Regions from separate parts of the Streptomyces sp. NPDC048257 genome, predicted to be linked through region 3. Evidence: riboswitches for the same ligand, from Rfam matches in the RefSeq annotation. Region 3 holds a riboswitch; each other region holds the start of a gene.
What was found. Region 3 has a riboswitch for cobalamin ahead of ACGFZK_RS01685 (ABC transporter substrate-binding protein). Riboswitches for the same ligand answer to the same signal wherever they lie in the genome.

Region 1 (6,993 bases), on a different contig from region 3:
TCGCGGACCGCGTACTGAAGGTGGACGCCACCCGGGCCACCCCCGCCGAACGCCTTGACAACGGTGTCGACTTCCACCCCACCGATCGCCGGGTGCTCTTCGGCCACCACTTCGCCGCCGTCGCCGGCGCCGGCCCGCTCGTCGGACCCGTGCTCGCCGCGCAGATGGGCTACCTGCCGGGCACCATCTGGATCGTCGCGGGCGTCATCTTCGCCGGTGCCGTCCAGGACATGGTCACGCTGTTCTTCTCCACCCGCCGCGACGGGCGTTCGCTCGGCCAGATGGCCCGGGACGAGATCGGCCCGGTCGGCGGCGCCGCCGCCCTGGTCGCCGTGTTCGCCATCATGATCATCCTGCTGGCGGTCCTGGCCCTGGTCATCGTCAACGCCCTGGCGCACTCGCCCTGGGGCGTCTTCTCCATCGGCATGACCATCCCGATCGCCGTCTTCATGGGCTTCTACCTGCGCGTCCTGCGGCCGGGCCGGGTCACCGAGGTCTCCGTCATCGGCGTCGCGCTGCTGCTGCTCGCCATCGTCGCGGGCGGCTGGGTCGCCGAGTCCTCCTTCGCCGGCACCTTCACCCTGGAGAAGGAGACGCTGGTCATCTGGATGGTGGTGTACGGCTTCCTGGCCTCGGTGCTGCCGGTGTGGATGCTGCTCGCGCCCCGCGACTACCTCTCCACCTTCATGAAGGTCGGCACCATCGCGCTCCTCGCGATCGGCGTGGTCGTCGCGATGCCCACCCTGAAGATGCCCTCGGTCACCGACTTCGCGGCCCGCGGCGACGGACCGGTCTTCGCCGGGTCCATGTTCCCCTTCGTCTTCATCACCATCGCGTGCGGCGCGCTCTCCGGCTTCCACGCCCTGGTCTCCTCGGGAACCACCCCGAAGATGATCCAGAAGGAGACCCAGGTCCGCATGATCGGCTACGGCGCGATGCTGACCGAGTCGTTCGTCGCCGTCATGGCGATCATCGCGGCCTGCATCATCGAGCCCGGCCTCTTCTTCGCCGTCAACTCCCCCGGCGGGGTCATCGGCACCACGGTCGAGTCCGCCTCCCAGGCGGTGACGAACTTCGGCTTCGCCATCTCCCCCGAGGCGCTCGCCCAGGCCGCCAAGGACGTGGAGGAGGCCAGCCTGCTCTCCCGTACCGGCGGCGCACCGACCTTCGCACTCGGAATGTCGGAGATCTTCTCCGCCGTGGCCGGCGGCGCGGGCATGAAGGCGTTCTGGTACCACTTCGCCATCATGTTCGAGGCGCTCTTCATCCTGACGACGCTCGACGCGGGCACCCGCGTGGGCCGGTTCATGCTCCAGGACACCCTCGGCAACGTGCACAAGTCCTTCAAGGACGTCAGCTGGAAGCCCGGCGTGTGGTTCGCGAGCGCGATCGTCGTCGGCGGCTGGGGCTACTTCCTGTGGGTCGGCATCAAGGACCCGCTGGGCGGCATCAACCAGCTCTTCCCGCTCTTCGGCATCGCCAACCAGCTGCTCGCCGCGGTCGCGCTGGCCGTCTGCACCACGCTGCTGATCAAGTCCGGACGGCTCAAATGGGCCTGGGTGACGGGCGTTCCGCTGGTCTGGGACGCCACGGTGACCCTCACCGCGAGCTACCAGAAGATCTTCTCGGAGGACGTGAAGGTCGGCTTCTTCGCCCAGCGCGACAAGTACCAGGCCGGAATCGACGCCGACAAGGTGCTGGCGCCGGCCAAGAACATGGACGACATGCACACCGTGGTCACCAACGCCACGGTCGACGGCGTGCTGTGCGCCTTCTTCGCCGTCCTGATCATCGTGGTCCTCGCGGACGCGGCCCGGACCTGCCTCAAGGCCGTCCGCCACCCGGAGTCGGCGACCCTCTCCGAGGTCCCCTGGACCGAGTCGAAGATCGTCGCCCCCGCCGGGCTCATCGCGACCGCCGAGGAGCGGGCGGAGCTCGCCGCGGCGGGCCCGGATGCGGCCGGCGGACACGTCAAGGAGCCGGTGGCCTGATGAGCCGCCCGGCACGGCTGCGCAGCGCGCTGGCGAAGGCCCGGTTCTACGTACGGGAGTTCTCGGGGGAGGCGGCGTACGACCGGTACGTCGCCCACGCCCGCTCCCACGACCCGGACGCGGAGGTCCTCACCCGCCGCGCCTTCGAACGCGCCCGTACGGACGCCCGCGAGGCGGACCCCCGCGACGGCTTCCGCTGCTGCTGAACCGCACCCCGAAGGGCCCCGCCGAAATGCGGCGGGGCCCTTCCGCGCGGCTCCGGCACACTCGACGGCATGGACATCACGATCAGGCCGGTACAGGCCGCCGAGTACACGGATCTGGGTGAGATCACGGCCCGGGCCTACCTCGCCGACGGGCACCTGGACTTCAACGAGGACGACGCGTACCTGAACGTGCTGCGCGACGTGGCCGGCCGCGCCGCCGCAGCAGAGGTGCTCGTCGCCGTACGGGACGAACGGCTGCTGGGCGGTGTGACCTTCGCCGCCCCGGGCAGCCCGCTCGCCGACATCGCCACGCCCGGCGAGGCCGAGTTCCGGATGCTCGCGGTGGCCCACGAGGCGCGCGGCCAGGGCGCCGGCGAGGCACTGGTGCGGGCGTGCCTCGATCGGGCGCGGGCCATCGAGGGCGTGGGCGCGGTGGTGCTCTCCACCCAGAGCAGCATGGCCGGAGCCCATCGCATCTACGGGCGACTGGGCTTCGTACGGACTCCGGAGCGGGACTGGGCGCCGATCGAGGGCCTGAAACTCCTCACGTACCGGCTCAAGCTGTAGCCACGCCGACACTACATGTGGGGGCTACCGCATAGGGCCGCCCCCACATGTATGCTCATGGCTGCTGTCGCCGCAGGGGAATCCGGTGCGAATCCGGAACTGTCCCGCAACGGTATGAAGTGTCCGGCTACCGGACGCCAAGTCCGAGGACCTGCCGACAGCGCGCCCGGGTCGACCGAACCGGGTGCCGATTCGTCCGGGCCTCGCGGTTGGGCCGGTGGACGCCATGCGGGGTACGCGTTCTCGTCGCGCCCGCATGCGCCCGCCCGCGCCCCGCTCCGCCGATGACCGGGCCGAGCGAGGGAGAGCTTCCGCCGTGACCATCGCGCCTTCCGCACCGCGCGCCGAGTCCACTTCTGGCGACAACACCGAGGGCCCGGGGGCCACGCTGCTGCGTACCCTCACCGGACTGACGGCGGACCTCCCCGACACCGACCCCGGCCGGGTCGCGGCCTCGGCGCTGCGCGGCCGCAGCTCCGCCGCCGACGACGCCGAACTGCGCGGGCTGGCCACGGAGGCCGCCGCCGGTCTGATCTCCGAGGACCCGGCCTACTCCCGGCTCGCCGCCCGCCTGCTGACGCTGGCCGTGCGCGACGAGGCCGCGAGCCAGGGCTCCACCTCCTTCTCGGCCTCCGTCGAGGTCGGCCACCGCGAGGGCCTCATCGCCGACCGCACGGCCGAGTTCGTACGCACCCACGCGAGCCGCCTGGACTCGCTCGTCGAGCTCACCCTCGCCGAGGGCGCCGACGACCGCTTCGGCTTCTTCGGCCTGCGCACCCTGCACAGCCGCTACCTGCTGCGCCACCCGATCACCCGTCAGGTCATCGAGACCCCGCAGTACTTCATGCTGCGCGTGGCCTGCGGTCTCGCCGCGGACGAGAGCGTGCAGGCCGTGGAGGAGGTGGCCTCGCTGTACCGGCTGATGAGCCGCCTGGACTACCTGCCGTCCTCCCCCACGCTCTTCAACTCCGGCACGCGGCACCCGCAGATGTCCTCCTGCTACCTGCTGGACTCCCCGCTGGACGAGCTCGACTCGATCTACGACCGCTACCACCAGGTCGCCCGGCTCTCCAAGCACGCCGGTGGCATCGGCCTGTCGTACTCCCGCATCCGCGCCCGCGGTTCGCTGATCCGCGGCACCAACGGCCACTCCAACGGCATCGTGCCGTTCCTGAAGACCCTCGACGCCTCCGTCGCCGCCGTGAACCAGGGCGGCCGCCGCAAGGGCGCCGCCGCCGTCTACCTGGAAACCTGGCACGCGGACATCGAGGAGTTCCTGGAGCTCCGCGACAACACCGGTGAGGACCAGCGCCGTACGCACAACCTGAACCTCGCGCACTGGGTGCCGGACGAGTTCATGCGCCGTGTGAACGCCGACGCCGACTGGTCGCTGTTCTCCCCGGCCGACGTGCCCGAGCTGGTCGACCTGTGGGGCGACGAGTTCGACGCCGCCTACCGCCAGGCCGAGGCGGCCGGCCTGGCCCGCAAGACCATGCCCGCCCGCGACCTGTACGGCCGGATGATGCGCACCCTCGCGCAGACCGGCCAGGGCTGGATGACCTTCAAGGACGCCTCCAACCGCACGGCGAACCAGACCGCCGAGCCGGGCACCGTCGTGCACTCCTCGAACCTGTGCACCGAGATCATCGAGGTCACCAACGACGGCGAGACGGCCGTCTGCAACCTCGGCTCGGTCAACCTCGGCGCGTTCGTGCTCGACGGCGGGATCGACTGGGAGCGCCTGGACGAGACCGTCCGCACCGCCGTGACCTTCCTCGACCGCGTGGTGGACATCAACTTCTACCCGACCGAGCAGGCCGGCCGTTCCAACGCCCGCTGGCGCCCGGTGGGCCTGGGCGCGATGGGCCTCCAGGACGTCTTCTTCAAGCTGAAGCTGCCCTTCGACTCCCCCGAGGCGAAGGCCCTGTCCACCAAGCTCTCCGAGCGCATCATGCTGGCCGCCTACGAGGCCTCGTGCGACCTCGCCGAGCGCAGCGGCCCGCTGCCGGCCTGGGAGCAGACGCGCACCGCCCGCGGCGTCCTGCACCCCGACCACTACGACGTCGAGCTGAACTGGCCGGAGCGCTGGGACGCGCTGCGCGCCCGCGTCGCGAAGTCCGGCATGCGCAACTCGCTGCTCCTCGCCATCGCCCCGACGGCCACGATCGCCTCGATCGCCGGCGTGTACGAGTGCATCGAGCCGCAGGTCTCCAACCTCTTCAAGCGCGAGACGCTGAGCGGTGAGTTCCTCCAGGTGAACGGCTACCTGGTGGAGGAGCTGAAGCGGCTCGGCGTGTGGGACGCCCAGTCCCGCGAGGCGCTGCGCGAGGCCAGCGGCTCGGTCCAGGGCTTCGGCTGGATCCCGGCCGAGGTCCGCGAGCTGTACCGCACGGCCTGGGAGATCCCGCAGCGCGGTCTGATCGACATGGCGGCGGCCCGTACGCCGTTCCTGGACCAGTCGCAGTCGCTGAACCTGTTCCTGGAGACGCCCACCATCGGCAAGCTGTCGTCGATGTACGCGTACGCCTGGAAGCAGGGCCTGAAGACCACCTACTACCTGCGCTCGCGCCCGGCGACGAAGATCGCCCGCGCCGCGCAGGCGGCCACCCCCGTCGAGCTGCCCCAGGCGGTCGCCGACGCCGAGGCGCTGGCCTGCTCCCTTGAGAACCCCGAGTCCTGCGAGGCCTGCCAGTAATGAGCTCCAACGACCAGAAGAACCTCCTGGACCCGGGCTTCGAGCTCACGCTCCGCCCGATGCGCTACCCGGACTTCTACGAGCGCTACCGGGACGCGATCAAGAACACCTGGACCGTCGAGGAGGTCGACCTCCACTCGGACGTCGCCGACCTGGCGAAGCTGACGCCCTCCGAGCAGCACATGATCGGCCGGCTGGTCGCGTTCTTCGCGACGGGCGACTCGATCGTCTCCAACAACCTGGTGCTGACGCTCTACAAGCACATCAACTCCCCGGAGGCGCGCCTGTACCTGTCGCGCCAGCTGTTCGAGGAGGCCGTGCACGTCCAGTTCTATCTGACGCTGCTCGACACCTACCTGCCCGACCCGGACGACCGTGCGGCCGCCTTCGACGCGGTCGAGGAGATCCCCTCCATCCGCGAGAAGGCGCAGTTCTGCTTCAAGTGGATGGACTCGGTCGAGAAGATCGACCGGCTGGAGACGGCTGCCGACCGGCGGCGCTTCCTGCTGAACCTGATCTGCTTCGCCGCGTGCATCGAGGGCCTGTTCTTCTACGGCGCCTTCGCGTACGTGTACTGGTTCCGCTCGCGCGGTCTGCTGCACGGCCTGGCCACCGGCACCAACTGGGTGTTCCGCGACGAGACCATGCACATGAACTTCGCGTTCGAGGTCGTGGACACCGTCCGCAAGGAAGAGCCGGAGCTCTTCGACGACGCCCTCCAGCAGCAGGTCACCGACATGCTGAAGGAGGCGGTGGAGGCGGAGCTGCAGTTCGGCCGCGACCTGTGCGGTGACGGCCTGCCGGGCATGAACACCGAGTCGATGCGCGAGTACCTGGAGTGCGTCGCGGACCAGCGTCTGGTCCGTCTCGGGTTCCCGCCGGTGTACGGCTCGCAGAACCCGTTCTCCTTCATGGAGCTGCAGGGTGTGCAGGAGCTGACGAACTTCTTCGAGCGGCGTCCGTCGGCCTACCAGGTCGCGGTCGAGGGCACGGTCGACCTGGACGAGGACTTCTAGCGGTTCCAGGGGAGTGACCGGGGAGCCGGGATGCGGGAGGGTCCGTGTCCCGGCTTCTCGCGTTCCCCGGTGGTCAGTGGGCGATGGGGCCCCAGTACCGCCGGGCGGCGGGCCGGACGATGCGCCGGCGCGGGGCGGGCGGGAGGCCGCCCGCGCGCTGGCGGGGGAGCCACACCCGCCGGGTCGCGACGGCCCGCAGCTGGCGGTCGGTGCGCCGGTCGCGCAGGATCCCGTACAGGCTGGGCCCGAGCACGAGGGCGGCGAGGGCGAGGACGGCGAGGTAGTTCACGAAGTTGGTCATAGCTCCACTGTCCGCCTGATCGCCCATGATCAACAGTGGCAGTACTGTCATAGAAGGCCGAATTACTGCCACACTGTGGTCATGCTGACCAACGTGGCCGTGGCCCTCGTCGACGGAGTCGCCCCTTTCGAGCTGGGGATCTTCTGCGAGGTGTTCGGAATCGATCGCAGTGACATGGGCGTACCGGTGTACGACTTCGCCGTGTGCGCGGCGGAGG
Region 2 (6,993 bases), 410 kb from region 3:
GCGGTCAGGCACCAGCGTGAGGTCGGCACGGGCTACTTCGACCTGGTCTCCACGGCCGTCAACCCGGCCTCCTCCACCACCGCGCTCTCCGGCTCCACCGAGGAAGAGCAGTTCCACTAGGAACCTCTGCCCCCGGAGAGTGTCCTGCCGAGCCCGGCCCGGCATCCTGCCGCTCGCCGTCCGACGGCGCCCGAGGGCCGTCCCCCTCGGGCGCCCGCCGCCCCACGCTGAGGAGAAGAACCGCATGTCCGTCACGCCCCTGATCAGCAGCGTCCGGGTTCTCGGTGCACCGGGTGAGCGCCACGAGGAGATCCTGACCCCCGAGGCCCTGGAGTTCCTCGGCCGCCTCGACGCGGCCTTCGCGGACCGCCGCTCGGAGATCCTCAAGGAGCGCCGCCGCCGGTCCGCCCGCCTCGCCTCCGGAACCCCGCTGGATTTCTCCCGGGCCGCCGCAGCCGTCCGCGCCGACACCGACTGGCAGGTCGCCGCGCCGGCGCTCGGTCTGACCGACCGCCGAGTGGAGATCACCGGCCCCCCGGAGCGCCGTATGGCGGTCAACGCCCTGAACTCCGGGGCGAAGGTCTGGATGGCCGACTTCGAGGACGCCACCGCCCCGGCCTGGGCCAACGTCATCGGCGGCCAGCTCACCCTGCTCGACGCCATCGAGCGGCGCATCGACTTCACCACCCCCGAGGGAAAGGAGTACCGCCTCGGGCAGGACCTCGCGACCCTCATGGTCCGCCCGCGGGGCTGGCACCTGACCGAGGAGCACCTGGAGATCGACGGCCGGCCCGTGTCCGCGTCACTCGTCGACTTCGGTCTGTACTTCTTCCACTGCGCGCAGCGGCAGATCGACGCCGGGTACGGCCCGTACTTCTACCTCCCCAAGCTGGAGAACCGTTACGAGGCCCGCCTCTGGAACGACATCTTCGGGTACGCCCAGGAACTCCTCGGCATCCCGCGAGGCACCGTCCGCGCGACCGTCCTCATCGAGACGATCACCGCCGCCTTCGAGATGGAGGAGATCCTCTACGAGCTGCGCGAACACAGCGCCGGTCTGAATGCCGGCCGCTGGGACTACCTCTTCAGCCTCATCAAGACCTTCGGGCACCGCACCGACTTCCAGCTGCCCGACCGGGCCGCCGTCACGATGACCGCCCCCTTCATGCGCTCCTACACCGAACTCCTCGTCCGCACCTGCCACCGACGGGGCGCTCATGCCATCGGCGGCATGGCCGCCCACGTTCCGAGCAAGGACCCGGACACGAACGTCGCCGCGTTCGCGAAGGTCCGCCTCGACAAGGAGAGGGAGGCCGAGGACGGCTTCGACGGCTCCTGGGTCGCCCATCCCGGACTCGTCCCCGTCTGCCGCGAGGTCTTCGACGGCGTCCTCGGGTCCCGGCCCAACCAGCTCGAGCGCACCCGAGAAGACGTCGAGGTCACGGCCGCCGACCTGCTGTCCGTCCGCAGGATCGCCGCTCCGCCGACCTCCGAGGGAATCCGCTCCAACGTGGCCGTGGCCGTGCGCTACTTGGACGCCTGGCTGCGCGGCAGCGGCGCCGTCGCCCTGAACGGCCTGATGGAGGACGCCGCCACCGCCGAGATCGCCCGCGTTCAGATCTGGCAGTGGCTCCGCCACGACCGGGTGGATCGGGGGACGGTCACCGACCTCCTCGACGCCGAATGCGCGGCCCTGGAGGCCGAGGACCCGCAGGCGCTGGTCCTCGAAGCCCGCGAGGTCTTCGTCGACACCGCGCTCTCGGTGCACCTCCCGCCGTTCTTCACGCCCGAGGCCTACAGCCGCCACCTGGTCCGCCGCGCCCCCGCGCAGGTGAACGCGTGAACCCCGTTGCGCAGCCGGGCCGGATCCGGCGCGTCGGAGTCGTCGGAGGAGGCCAGATGGGCGCCGGCATCGCCGAGGTGTGCGCCCGCGCCGGACTCGACACCGTCGTCGCCGAAGCGGATGCCACCGCGGCCCGCGCCGCTGGGCAGCGGGTGGCCGTCTCCCTGGAACGCGCCGTCCAGCGCGGCAAGCTCGACCGGCTCTCCGCCGAGGACGCCCTGGCCCGGCTCGTTTTGACCGGAGACCTGGAGGACCTCGGCGATCGGCAGCTCGTCATCGAGGCCGTCACCGAGAACCCCGAGGCCAAGACGGAGATCTTCACGGCCCTCGACAAGATCGTCGCGGACCCGGACGCGATCCTCGCCACGAACACCTCGGCCATCCCGATCATGCGGCTGGGCATGGCCACCGGGCGTGCGGACAGGGTGGTGGGCCTGCACTTCTTCAACCCCGTCCCCGTGCTGCCGCTGGTCGAGGTGGTCTCTTCCCTGCACACGTCGGCGGACACCCTCGCCGCAGTCGAAGCCTTCGCCCGTGATGCTCTGGGGAAGACCACGGTCCGATCCCAGGACCGGGCGGGTTTCGTCGTCAACGCGCTGCTGATCCCCTACCTCCTCTCGGCCATTCGCATGGCCGAGTCCGGGTTCGCGAGCGCCGCCGACGTGGACGCCGGCATGGAGCTGGGCTGCGCCCACCCGATGGGACCGCTCAAGCTCGCCGACCTGATCGGGCTCGACACGGTCGCGGCGATCGCCGATTCCCTCTACGAGGAGTTCAAGGAACCGCTCTACGCCCCGCCCCCGCTGCTCCAGCGGATGGTGCAGGCGGGGCTGCTGGGACGCAAGAGCGGCCGCGGGTTCCACACATACGGCCGGGGCTGAGGGTCCCGGCAGGTCTCCGGGCTGAGGGTGCGCCGGAGGCACGCATGACGGCGGGGGTGCGGCGAGTGGTGTCGCCGCACCCCCGCCATGTCTCATTTCACCGTCCGCTATCTGGATGACTCTGTCCATTCTCCAGTTCGGCGCCCTAGGGTGGACCCCGCAGCTGGTTCGCCCCCGTCCGCCAGGCGGGATGCGTCGTAAGAGGGAACCCGGTGGGAATCCGGGACTGCCCCGCAGCGGTGAGCGGGAACGACCGCCGTCATACGCACTGGGACCGGAACCGGTCCTGGGAAGCGACGGCCAGTAGGTGTCTGCCCGAGTGGCCGGCGTGCCCGCGAGTCCGAAGACCTGCCCGTTGCCCGTGCGCGGACGATTCCGTGTGCGGTTTCCCGGTGACCTCGTGGGCGGGTCGGCGTGCTTCAGGCGGATCCTCCCCGTCGCGTACCCAGCTGTACGTGACCCCGGCGGTCCGCCCGTTCCGGCACCCCCCTCGCGCCCTCGGCCCCCACCGGGTCCATGGAGACACGCTCGCGAAGGAGAGTTCCGTGACCACCGAGTCCGCAGCCGCGGCAGTACAGGCCACCGTGTACGGATACCCCCGCCAGGGCCAGAACCGCGAACTGAAGAAGGCCGTCGAGGGCTACTGGAAGGGCCGCGTCACCGCCGACGCCCTCCGGGAGACCGCCCGCGACCTGCGCCGCACCAACTGGGCCCAGCTCACCGAGGCAGGCATCAGCGAGGTTCCGACCGGCGACTTCTCGTTCTACGACCATGTCCTGGACACCACGGTCATGGTCGGCGCGATCCCCGGCCGCCACCGGGCCGCCGTCGACGCGGACGCCCTGGACGGGTACTTCGCGATGGCGCGCGGCACCCAGGACGTCGCGCCGCTGGAGATGACCAAGTGGTTCGACACCAACTACCACTACCTGGTCCCCGAACTCGGGCCTGACACCGTCTTCACGGCCGACCCCGCCAAACAGGTCGCCGAGCTGAAGGAGGCCCTGACCCTCGGCCACCCCGCCCGCCCCGTCCTCGTCGGCCCGGTGACGTACCTCCTCCTTGCCAAGCCGGCGCCCGGCGTTGCCGCCGACTTCGAGCCGATCACGCTCCTGGACCGGCTGCTGCCCGTCTACGCCCAGGTGCTGGCCGAGCTGCGCGCGGCCGGCGCCGAGTGGGTCCAGCTCGACGAGCCGGCCCTGGTCCAGGACCGCACCCCCGCCGAACTGGGCGTCGCCGCCCGCACCTACCGGGAGCTCGGCGCGCTGACCGAGCGCCCCAAGCTGCTCGTGGCCTCGTACTTCGACCGCCTCGGCGAGGCCCTGCCCGTCCTGGCGAAGGCGCCCGTGGAGGGCCTCGCCCTCGACTTCACCGACCGCGCCGCCGCCAACCTCGCCGACCTCGCCGCAGTTGGCGGCCTGCCCGGCAAGCGGCTGGTCGCGGGCGTGGTCAACGGCCGCAACATCTGGATCAACGACTACCAGAAGTCGCTGAGCACCCTCGGTACTCTTCTCGGCCTGGCCGACCGGGTGGACGTCGCCGCGTCCTGCTCGTTGCTGCACGTCCCACTGGACGCGGCCGTCGAGCGCGACATCGATCCGCAGGTCCGGCGCTGGCTCGCCTTCGCCCTGCAGAAGACCGTCGAGATCACCACGCTGGCCCGTGGCCTTGCCCGGGGCGCCGGAGCGATCACCGCCGAACTCGCCGCGAATCGCGCCGACCTGGCCGCTCGGGCCACGTCACCGATCACCCGTGACCCTGCGGTCCGGGCACGCACTGAGGCGATCACCGATGCGGACGGCCGCCGCGCCCAGCCGTACGCCGATCGCACCGCCACCCAGCGGGCCCACCTGGGATTGCCGCTGCTGCCGACGACCACCATCGGGTCGTTCCCGCAGACCGACGAGCTGCGGGTGGCCCGCGCCGACCTGCGGGCCGGCCGGATCGACACCGCCGGGTACGAGGAGCGCATCGAGGACGAGATCCGCGAGGTGCTCTCCTTCCAGGAGAAGACCGGCATCGACGTCCTCGTGCACGGCGAGCCCGAACGCAACGACATGGTCCAGTACTTCGCCGAGCAGCTGACGGGCTACCTCGCCACCCAGCACGGCTGGGTGCAGTCGTACGGCACCCGCTACGTACGGCCGCCGGTCCTGGCCGGGGACATCTCCCGCCCGGAACCGATGACCGTCCGCTGGACGACGTACGCGCAGGCGCAGACGAGCAAGCCGGTCAAGGGCATGCTCACCGGGCCCGTCACCATGCTCGCCTGGTCCTTCGTCCGCGACGACCAGCCCCTCGGGGAGACCGCCCGCCAGGTCGGCCTCGCCCTGCGCGACGAGGTCAACGACCTGGAGGCGGCCGGGACCCCGGTCATCCAGGTCGACGAGCCCGCCCTGCGCGAAACACTCCCGCTGCGTGCCGACGGGCACGCGGCCTACCTGGCGTGGGCCACCGAGTCGTTCCGCCTCACGACCTCGGGCGTGCGGCCGGAGACCCAGATCCACACCCACATGTGCTACGCGGAGTTCGGCGACATCGTCCGGGCCATCGACGACCTCGACGCGGACGTCATCAGCCTGGAGGCGGCCCGCTCCCACATGCAGGTCGCGACCGAGCTCGCCGAGCACGGCTACCCGCGCCAGGCCGGACCCGGCGTGTGGGACATCCACTCCCCGCGCATCCCCTCGGCCGCCGAGGCGGCCGCTCTCCTGCGCAAGGGGCTGGAGGCGATCCCGGCCGAGCGGCTCTGGGTCAACCCCGACTGCGGCCTGAAGACCCGTGGTTGGACGGAGACCCGGGCCTCCCTGGAGAACCTGGTGGCCGCGGCTCGCGAGGTCCGTACGGAGACCGGTAGCGCGACCGTCTGATCTGCATTCGGGCCGGAACGTCCGTCTCCTGATGTTCCGGCCCGGTTGCGTCCCCATCCGGGGGGTGTGTTTGGATGCTCCTTCAACTCGTCCGGTGTCCAGGGACCTTCAACGAGCAGACCCCGGGGGAACGATGACCGCCAAACGCGTGCCGCAGCCCGTCATAGGTCAGGTCCGGGCGGACAGTGACGACCTGGGTCACGATGCCCGGGTAAGGGCCTCAGTGGAAGCGCTTCTCGGTGATGCGCACCAGAGGGTCGCGCGGGCTCGTCGAGTGGGCGGCGTACGCGCCACGCCGGCGCGTCCTTCCCGGGAGGCCCGGTAGCCGGTCGGTGCGGAAGGCCGCCCGACCGGCCACCGGGTGGCTTGGTTGGAAGGAGGTCCAGGTGAAGGTGACCTGGTCGCCGGCCTTCAGCTTGAACTGGCAGCCGCGGAGGGGCGTCGGGGCGCCGTCGAGGGTCTGCCCGACTGGGACCGCTGCGCGGTCATGGGCGTGGTCAACGTGACCCCGGCCTCGTTCTCCGACGGGGCCACTGGTTCGACACGGCCGCGGCCATCAAGCGCGGCCCGAGCCTGGTGGCCGACGGCGCCGACCCGGTCGACATCGGCGGCGAATCGACCCGTCCCGGCGCGTCCCGCGTCGACGAGCACGAGGAGTTGCGTCGGGTCGTCCCGGTCGTCCAGGGGCTGGCCGCCGAGGGCGTCATGGTGTCCGTCGACACCCTGCGCGCGGCCGTCGCCCGGCGGGCGGTCGAGGCGGGCGCGGTCCTCGTCAACGACGTCAGCGGGGGCCTGGCCGACCCCGCCATGATTCCGGCCGGGGCAGCCTGCGGCGTCCCCATCGTCCTGATGCACTGGCGCGGATGCAGTCACGACATGGACAGCCGTGCCGTCTACGGGGACGTGGTGGCCGAGGTCGTCTCAGAGCTCCGCGACCGCATCGACGCCGCCGTCGCCGCGGGCATCGCACCGGAACGGCTCGTGGTCGACCCGGGACTCGGCTTCGCCGAGGAAGCACGGCACGACCTCGGCCTGGTGGCCGCTCTGGCCGACCTGCGCGCCCTGGGCCGGCCGGTACCGGTCGCCGGTTCCCGCAAGCGGTTCCTCGGGCACGTCCTGGCGGACGCGGACGGGACTCCGCCTCCGGCCCATCGACGGGACGCGGCAACAGCCGCTCTGTCAGCCATCGCCGCACACCAGGGTGTCCGGGCCGTCCGTGTCCACGACGTACGGGCAACGGCGGACGCGGTCAGGGTCGCCCGCGCGGTCACCCCCCCTGCGCGCAGGTTTGCCCGACTCTCTCTGGAGGCACCTCTAAATTTGGAAGAGTCTCCAAGTTTTCAGGGAGGGAGTGGGCATGCAGACCGTGCGCGTGCAGACAGCCGGAGGAGGGCTGCGC
Region 3 (6,993 bases):
GCGGCCGGTGGGCGGAGCCTGTTGCACATCGCCACCGACTGGCCCGGGCATTACCCCGGCACCGCGGAAGTGATCCGTACCCTCGTCGCCGCCGGGACCGACCCCGGGGCCCGGTTCGTCGGGGCGCACACGGAGACGCCCCTGCACTGGGCCGCAAGTAACGACGACGTGGCTGCCATCGATGCCCTCGTCGCCGCCGGGGCCGACGTCCATGCCCCGGGTGCGGTGCTCGGCGGCGGGACCCCGCTCGCCGACGCCTGCGGGTTCGGGCAGTGGCGGGCGGCGCGCCGGCTGCTCGAACTCGGCTCGCGGCCCGGTCTGCAGGAGGCTGCCGCCCTCGGCCTGCTCGACAGGGTCGAAGAGTTCCTGGCGGCCGGCTCCGGCTCTGGCCCCGGCTCCGGTTCCGGCTCCTGCGCGGAGGACGTCACCCGTGCCTTCTGGCAGGCCTGCCACGGAGGCCGGCTGTCCACCGCTCGGTACCTGCTGTCTCGCGGAGCGGACATCGACTGGATCGGCTACGACCGGCTCACCCCGCTCGACATCGCTCTCATCGGCGCCAACGCCGAACTGATCGCCTGGTTGAGGAGCTCCGGCGCCCACACGGGCGACCAACTCGCACCCCGCCAGACGAGTTAAAGCAGTGGATCTCCGGATCCGGCCGTGCCATCGTTGGACCCGCCGAAGGGGTGTAGCTCAGCTGGCCAGAGCACCGGTCTCCAAAACCGATGGTCGCAGGTTCGAGTCCTGCCACCCCTGCAGGAATGCGCCCGGCTGAGGGTTTCTCTCCCACAGCCGGGCGTTGCCGTGTCGCCGCCGGTCAGCCGACCGGGGTGAAGCTCGGCATCAGCGGGATCGCGCCGGCCAGCCAGCCCCCGGCGCTCGTGGTGAAGCGCGGCGCGGGCGAGGTCTCCCACCACGAGCGGACCGCCGTGGTGGTCCGTTCCTCTCCGGTCCGCCGGTCGACGTAGGCCGTCTCCCGTTCGCCGGTCAGGCGTACCGCGACCCGTCCCCGCTTGCAGCCGTCGGGGTAGTCGTTCCAGTTGACCCCGGCCTGCGACCACAGCAGTTCCTGCATGCCGCCGGTGGAGACACCGTGCAGCCGCTTGTGGGAGAAGTGCGCCTGCGCGGCCATGCTGATGCTGTTGCGGACGGCGTCCCGCTGCCGCCACAGGAAGTAGTTGGCCACCTCGGTCGGGTCGGAGAGCGTGAACAGGCGGGCGTCGAACAGGGCGCGTCTGCCCGGACGCCGCTCGTTCAGGACGGCCGTGGCCAGCGACGCGGCGACGGACAGCTGCTTGGCGACCACCCCGCCGAACCACGGCTCGGTGCCCGGGCTCTCGAAGTCGGTGTACAGGATGCTGATCTCGTCGGACTGGGTGTACGAGAACTGCGCCCCGGCGATCTCCGCACACAGCGCCTCGGCGACGGCGTCCATGTCGGCCATGAAGGACTCGTCGAACGGCCGGGCCGCACCCCGCATATAGGTGTGGAAGGCGCGGCCGTCCACCCGCATCAGCGTGTAGGTACGGCGCGGCAGGACCGCACGGTGCACCGCCTCGTACCGCTTCATCCGATCACCCAGTGGGGTGCTGTCTGACATGGTGTGTCCCTCCCTGGACGCCCCGCCGCCTTCGTGCCGACCGGAGCATCGTCACACGTCCAGGGCCGGGGACCTGCGCGATTTCTGGCAGACTGGCGTTGTCACCCAGGCGGTGCAGGACAGGAAACCGGTGCGATTCCGGTGCGGTCCCGCCACTGTGACCGGTCGTCCCCGCGTGGGGTGACCGGGAGTCAGACACTGACGCACCGCCTCTGCTCGCAGTTTCACGTCGACCAGGGGACGCGGATCCCCCGGAGAGGCCCCGTCATGCCGTCGCGTCCCCGCTCCGTCCTGTGCGCGCTCATACCCGTCGCACTCCTGATACCCCTCGCCGCGTGCGCCGGTTCCCCCGGGCCGCAGCAGGACAAGGCCGCGGGGCAGCCCGCCGCCGCGCCCGGTTTTCCGTACACCCTCACCAACTGCGGTGTGAGCAGCACCTATCAGGCCCCGCCCCGGCGCGCGGTCACCATGAACCAGCACGCCACCGAGCTGCTGCTCGCGCTCGGGCTGGGCGACCGGATCGCCGGATCCGCCTACCTCGACGACGCCGTCCTTCCCGGGTACCGGCCCGCCTACGACAAGATCAAGGTGCTGGCCGAGGAGTATCCCTCGAAGGAGATCCTGCTCGGCGCCGACCCCGACTTCGTCTACGGCGGGTACGCCAGCGCCTTCGACAAGGCGCAGGGCCGTGACCGCGAGGGACTCGCCAAGTCCGGTATCGACTCCCGCCTCAACGTGGAGTACTGCACCGAGGGCAAGGTCGGCCTCGACCAGCTGAAGACCGAGATCACCGAGGTCGCGCGGACCTTCGGCGTGCCCGAGCGCGGCACGAAGCTCATCGAGGACGAGCAGCGCCGCATCGACGCCGTGACCGCCCGGGTCAAGGACCGGCCGCGGCCGTCCGTCTTCGTCTACGACTCCGGCGAGGCCTCGGCCGCCACCTCCGGGGGCAACGGCATCGGCAACGAGATCGTCTCCCTCTCCGGCGGCACGAACGTCTTCGCCGACCTCGACGACACCTTCGGCGACGTGTCGTGGGAGCAGGTCATCGAGCGCCGGCCCGAGGTCGTCCTCATCTACGACTACGGCGGCACCACCGTCGAAGCCAAGAAGCAGCGCCTGCTGAACGACCCGGCCCTCGCCGGGGTTCCCGCCGTCAAGAACCGGCGGTTCGTCGTACTGCCGCTCTCCTCGGCCGTCCTCGGCGTGCGCGTCGCCGACGCCGTCGAGTCCCTGGGGGGCCGGCTCCACCCCGCCACCCCATGAGGCTGCGCACCGCCGCCGTCCTCCTCGTCCTGGCCGCCGCGCTCGTCGCCTCGGCGGTCGCGGGCCTGGCGCTGGGGGCCGTCCGGATCGAACCCGGCCGCGTACTCGACATCGTCCTCGGTGGCCTCTCGGGAGAACAGCGCACCGGAGCCTTCGCTGCCATCGTCTGGGACGTCCGGCTCCCGCGCGTCCTGCTCGGGGCCGTCGTCGGCGCCGGGCTCGCGGTCGCGGGCGCCGTGCTGCAGGCCCTCGTGCGCAACGAACTCGCGGACCCCTTCCTGCTCGGCGCCTCCTCCGGAGCCTCGGCCGGAGCCGTCCTCGTGATCGTCTTCGGTACGGGCGCCTTCGCCTTCGGCATGGGCCTGCCGCTGGCCGCCTTCGCCGGATCCATGGCCGCGCTCGTCGCCGTCTACGCGATGGCCCGGCGCGGCGGAACCATGACCACCGGCCGGCTCACCCTGGCCGGCGTCGCCGTCCAGTACATCCTGTCCGCCCTCACCAGCCTCGTCCTCGTGCTCTCCGCACACCCCGACCAGATCCGCTCCGTCCTCTTCTGGACCCTCGGCGGACTCGGCGGGGCCCGCTGGGACGAACTGGCCCTGCCCTCCGCCGTGCTGCTCCTCGGCACCGGACTGCTGCTCACCCTCGCCCGGCCGCTCGACCTGCTCCTGGCCGGGGAGGAGGGGGCGCGCACGCTGGGCCTGGACACCGGGCGCTTCCGCGCCGCCGCCTTCGTCCTGACCTCGCTCGTCATCGGCGTGCTCGTCGCCTACAGCGGGGCGATCGGCTTCGTCGGGCTGATGGTTCCGCACGCCGCCCGGATGGTCGTCGGAGCCGGCCACCGCGCACTGCTGCCGGTGGCCGCGCTGGGCGGGGCGGTGTTCCTGATCCTGGCAGACCTGGTCGCCCGTACCGCCGCCGCGCCCGCCGAGATCCCGGTGGGCGTGGTCACCGCGCTCGTCGGCGGGCCGTTCTTCCTGTGGATGCTGCGCCGCTCCACCCGAACCGAAGGGGTCACCGGATGACCGGGAAGGGTGAACCGGCCCTGCCGGTGGAACTCGCCGTCGAAGGCGTGCGTTACGAGATCGACGGGCACCCGCTGCTCCACGGAATCGACCTCACCGCCCGCCCCGGCGAGACGGTGGGTGTGGTCGGCCCCAACGGCAGCGGCAAGACCACCCTGCTGCGCTGTGTCTACGGCGCCCTGCGCCCCACCACCGGCCGCATCCTGCTGGACGGCGCGGACGCGGACGCGCTCACCGTCAAGGACCGGGCCCGGCACGTGGCCGTCGTCCCGCAGGACGCGAGCGGCACCCTGGGGCTTACCGTCCGCGAGGTCGTCGCCATGGGACGCAGCCCGCACAAACGGTTCTGGGAACAGGACGGACCGGGCGACGCCCGGCGCGTCGCCGAGGCGCTGGAGACCGTGGACGCCGGCCCCCTCGCCGCCCGCCGCTTCGACGAGCTCTCCGGCGGCGAACGCCAGCGCGCCCTGGTGGCCCGTGCCCTCGTCCAGGACCCCGGCCTGCTGGCCCTCGACGAGCCGACCAACCACCTGGACATCCGCTACCAGCTGGAGATCCTGGCCCTGGTCCGCGCCCTGCCCGCCACCGGCCTGCTCGTCCTGCACGACCTCAACCTCGCCGCCGCCTACTGCGACCGGCTGTACGTCCTGTCGGGCGGCCGGGTGGCAGCCTCGGGCCCGCCGCGGGAGGTGCTCACCGAGGAACTCCTGGCCGAGGTGTACGGCGTACGGACCCGCGTCGAGGTCCACCCGGCCACCGGCGCGCCCAACATCGTCTACCTTCCCTTGCACGGGGACAGGCGCACGACGGCCACCGGACCGTGAGGCGGCGGCGCGTTCTCAACGGCAGGGGCGAGCCGGGCCTACTCGGCGACGGGTTCCTGGTAGCCGTACGGACGGGTGATGATCTCCATGCCGTGCCCGCTGGGGTCCGTGAAGTAGACCCCGCGGCCCCCGTCGTTGTGGTTGATCTCGCCGGGGTGCTTGCCGTGCGGGTCGGCGAAGTACGGGACCTTCGCCGACCGGATCTTCTCGAACGCGACGTCGAACTCCTCCTCGGAGAGGAGGAACGCGTAGTGCTGGACGGTGATGGACTCGGCCGGGATGGTCGCGAAGTCCAGGGTGACGCCGTTGGCGGTGTCGACGGGGAGGAAGGGTCCCCACTCGGTGCCGACCTCGAGGCCGAGGATGTGGGCCAGGAAGGTGGCGGACTCCCGGTTGTCACGGGAGTGGATGATCGTGTGGTTCAGATGAACGGACATGAGTGAATGCCTCCGAAAGGCACGTCCCGGCGCCTCCATGCCTCACCCGGTCGGTGACCGGCACGCGATGCCGTGATCACGATCCTAGACACCCCGTTCCGGCGAAGTCCACCCCCTTCGCCCGGGCCGCCACCCCCTCGCCGGCCGGGGCCACACCTCACGAACTCCCGTACACGGCCTTGACGTTGTCCTGCGCCGGGTGCGTCCGGCCGGCCGGGCCCGCCGCGAACACCCGCAGGAGGTTCTCGGTCACCCGCGTGGTCAGCGCCCCCGACCGCGCGTCCAGGCCGTGGTTGCGCCCGCTGCGGCCGTCGCCCGTCGCGTCCAGCGCCTCCACCCACCGCATCGTCCCGGTCGCGAAGACCCCGGCCCCGCTCGGCACCGTGTAGTAAGCCGTGTCCTGGTGGCTGGGCCGGCCCTCGCAGACCACGGGGGAGTGGGCCAGGATCTCGATCGGCCGGGGCGTCGGGAAACCGGTGTTGACCTTGTCGTACTCGACCCCGACCAGGTGCTCGAAGCGGTCGCCCGCCGTTGCGCCGGTGCCCTCGAAGAGCCAGTGCCCCGGGTTGGTCACGACGTACGGGGCGTCCACCGGATAGCCGTCGTAGATCACTCCGAGCAGCGAGCTCTCCGGGTCCGCGCCGGGCGCCGAGCGGAAGTCCACCGTCGCGGGATGGCCGCGCTTGAACCCCGGATCCTGCTCGTAGGAGGACTTGTAGCAGACCAGTGTGCGGTCCGGTCCCAGGTCGGAGGCCTCCAGCCGGATCCGGCGGTAGCAGCAGTTCGCGCCCAGGACCGCGATGTTGGTCCCGGCGTCGCGGGCCGCCGTGAAACGCTCCCGCTGCTCCGGCGACCAGTACTCGTCGTGCCCGAGCGAGAGCACCGCCGCCGCTCCTTCCAGGAGCCGCTTCTCCCGCGCCACGTCGGTGGTGGTCGTGTACGCGAGGGGTATGCCGAGCCGCTCGGCCAGTGCGATCAGCGGAGCCTCGTACACCAGGAACAGGCCCGCGCCGTCGTCGTACTCGTACGGCCGGTCGAAGCTCACGGCGAGGGAGCGGGAGGCGAAGCCGCCGCTGGGACCGTCGTAGCTGCCGTAGCCGCCCCAGCGGTTGTACGCCTGCCAGGTGGCCACCGCGTTGACCACGACCGTACGTCCGGCCGTCCCGGCCGAGCGGACGGTGAGCGGTACGAAGCGCTGGCCTTCGCCGCCCTGCGCGTCCAGCCGCAGCAGGTAGCAGCCCTGCGGCCAGTCCTTCGTCTCGACCGTGGCGCTGCGGGTCCACCGCGTGCGGACCATCCGGGTCCCGGCGTCCACCGTGTGCTCGGGCTGCCGGGCCCCGGGCAGGGCCTCGGAGCGCCACACCAGCCGCGCGCGGGCGCCGCCGTACCAGCCCATCCGGTAGGCGGAGACGGTGAACCGGGGTGCGGTCGTCGACACGTGCAGTCCGAAGGACTCGCCGGGCAGCACGCTGACCTTGTCCGCGAACCCCTCGATCGCCCGCGCCGGGCCGGCCTTGGTCACCGTCCAGTCGGCGTGGCCGGGGCGGGCGTTCTCGGCCTTGACGTCGAAGCCGTGCGTCCCTCCGGCAGGCGGCTTTCCGTCCGGCGCGGCGGACTCCGACTTCGCCCCGGCCCCCGGCCCGGATCCGCCGTCGCCGTCCGCGCACCCGCCGACGGCCCCGAGCCCCGCAGCCGTGGCCGCCCCCGTCGCGATCGCGAGGAACCGCCGCCTGCCCGCGCCGTCGCCCGCGCCTTTGCCTTCGCCTTTGTTTTCGCCGTCCGCGGCGCCTCCGGCCATGTACTTCTGATCCATGGAGGGCACGCTATGTGACGCTTGGGCC

Region 1: linked by a shared signal. The riboswitch ahead of ACGFZK_RS12240 (ribonucleoside-diphosphate reductase subunit alpha) and the one ahead of ACGFZK_RS01685 (ABC transporter substrate-binding protein) in region 3 are both predicted to bind cobalamin.
Region 2: linked by a shared signal. The riboswitch ahead of metE (5-methyltetrahydropteroyltriglutamate--homocysteine S-methyltransferase) and the one ahead of ACGFZK_RS01685 (ABC transporter substrate-binding protein) in region 3 are both predicted to bind cobalamin.

Annotation. Positions count from the first base shown of each region.
Region 1 is NZ_JBICZI010000004.1:361,753-368,745, forward strand. Features, by position in the region: gene ACGFZK_RS12225 (carbon starvation CstA family protein) at 1-1,991, shown strand, start outside; gene ACGFZK_RS12230 (YbdD/YjiX family protein) at 1,991-2,197, shown strand; gene ACGFZK_RS12235 (GNAT family N-acetyltransferase) at 2,267-2,764, shown strand; cobalamin riboswitch at 2,806-2,938, shown strand; gene ACGFZK_RS12240 (ribonucleoside-diphosphate reductase subunit alpha) at 3,081-5,459, shown strand; gene ACGFZK_RS12245 (ribonucleotide-diphosphate reductase subunit beta) at 5,459-6,475, shown strand; gene ACGFZK_RS12250 (hypothetical protein) at 6,549-6,776, opposite strand; gene ACGFZK_RS12255 (helix-turn-helix domain-containing protein) at 6,858-6,993, shown strand, end outside.
Region 2 is NZ_JBICZI010000001.1:751,588-758,580, reverse strand. Features, by position in the region: gene aceA (isocitrate lyase) at 1-120, shown strand, start outside; gene aceB (malate synthase A) at 245-1,843, shown strand; gene ACGFZK_RS03535 (3-hydroxybutyryl-CoA dehydrogenase) at 1,840-2,724, shown strand; cobalamin riboswitch at 2,923-3,074, shown strand; gene metE (5-methyltetrahydropteroyltriglutamate--homocysteine S-methyltransferase) at 3,270-5,594, shown strand; partial or broken gene folP (dihydropteroate synthase) at 6,082-6,863, shown strand; gene ACGFZK_RS03520 (TetR/AcrR family transcriptional regulator) at 6,952-6,993, shown strand, end outside.
Region 3 is NZ_JBICZI010000001.1:341,680-348,672, reverse strand. Features, by position in the region: gene ACGFZK_RS01700 (ankyrin repeat domain-containing protein) at 1-636, shown strand, start outside; tRNA gene ACGFZK_RS01695 (tRNA-Trp) at 683-756, shown strand; gene ACGFZK_RS01690 (tRNA(His) guanylyltransferase Thg1 family protein) at 818-1,600, opposite strand; cobalamin riboswitch at 1,680-1,821, shown strand; gene ACGFZK_RS01685 (ABC transporter substrate-binding protein) at 1,868-2,866, shown strand; gene ACGFZK_RS01680 (FecCD family ABC transporter permease) at 2,863-3,891, shown strand; gene ACGFZK_RS01675 (ABC transporter ATP-binding protein) at 3,888-4,715, shown strand; gene ACGFZK_RS01670 (VOC family protein) at 4,754-5,152, opposite strand; gene ACGFZK_RS01665 (N,N-dimethylformamidase beta subunit family domain-containing protein) at 5,310-6,965, opposite strand.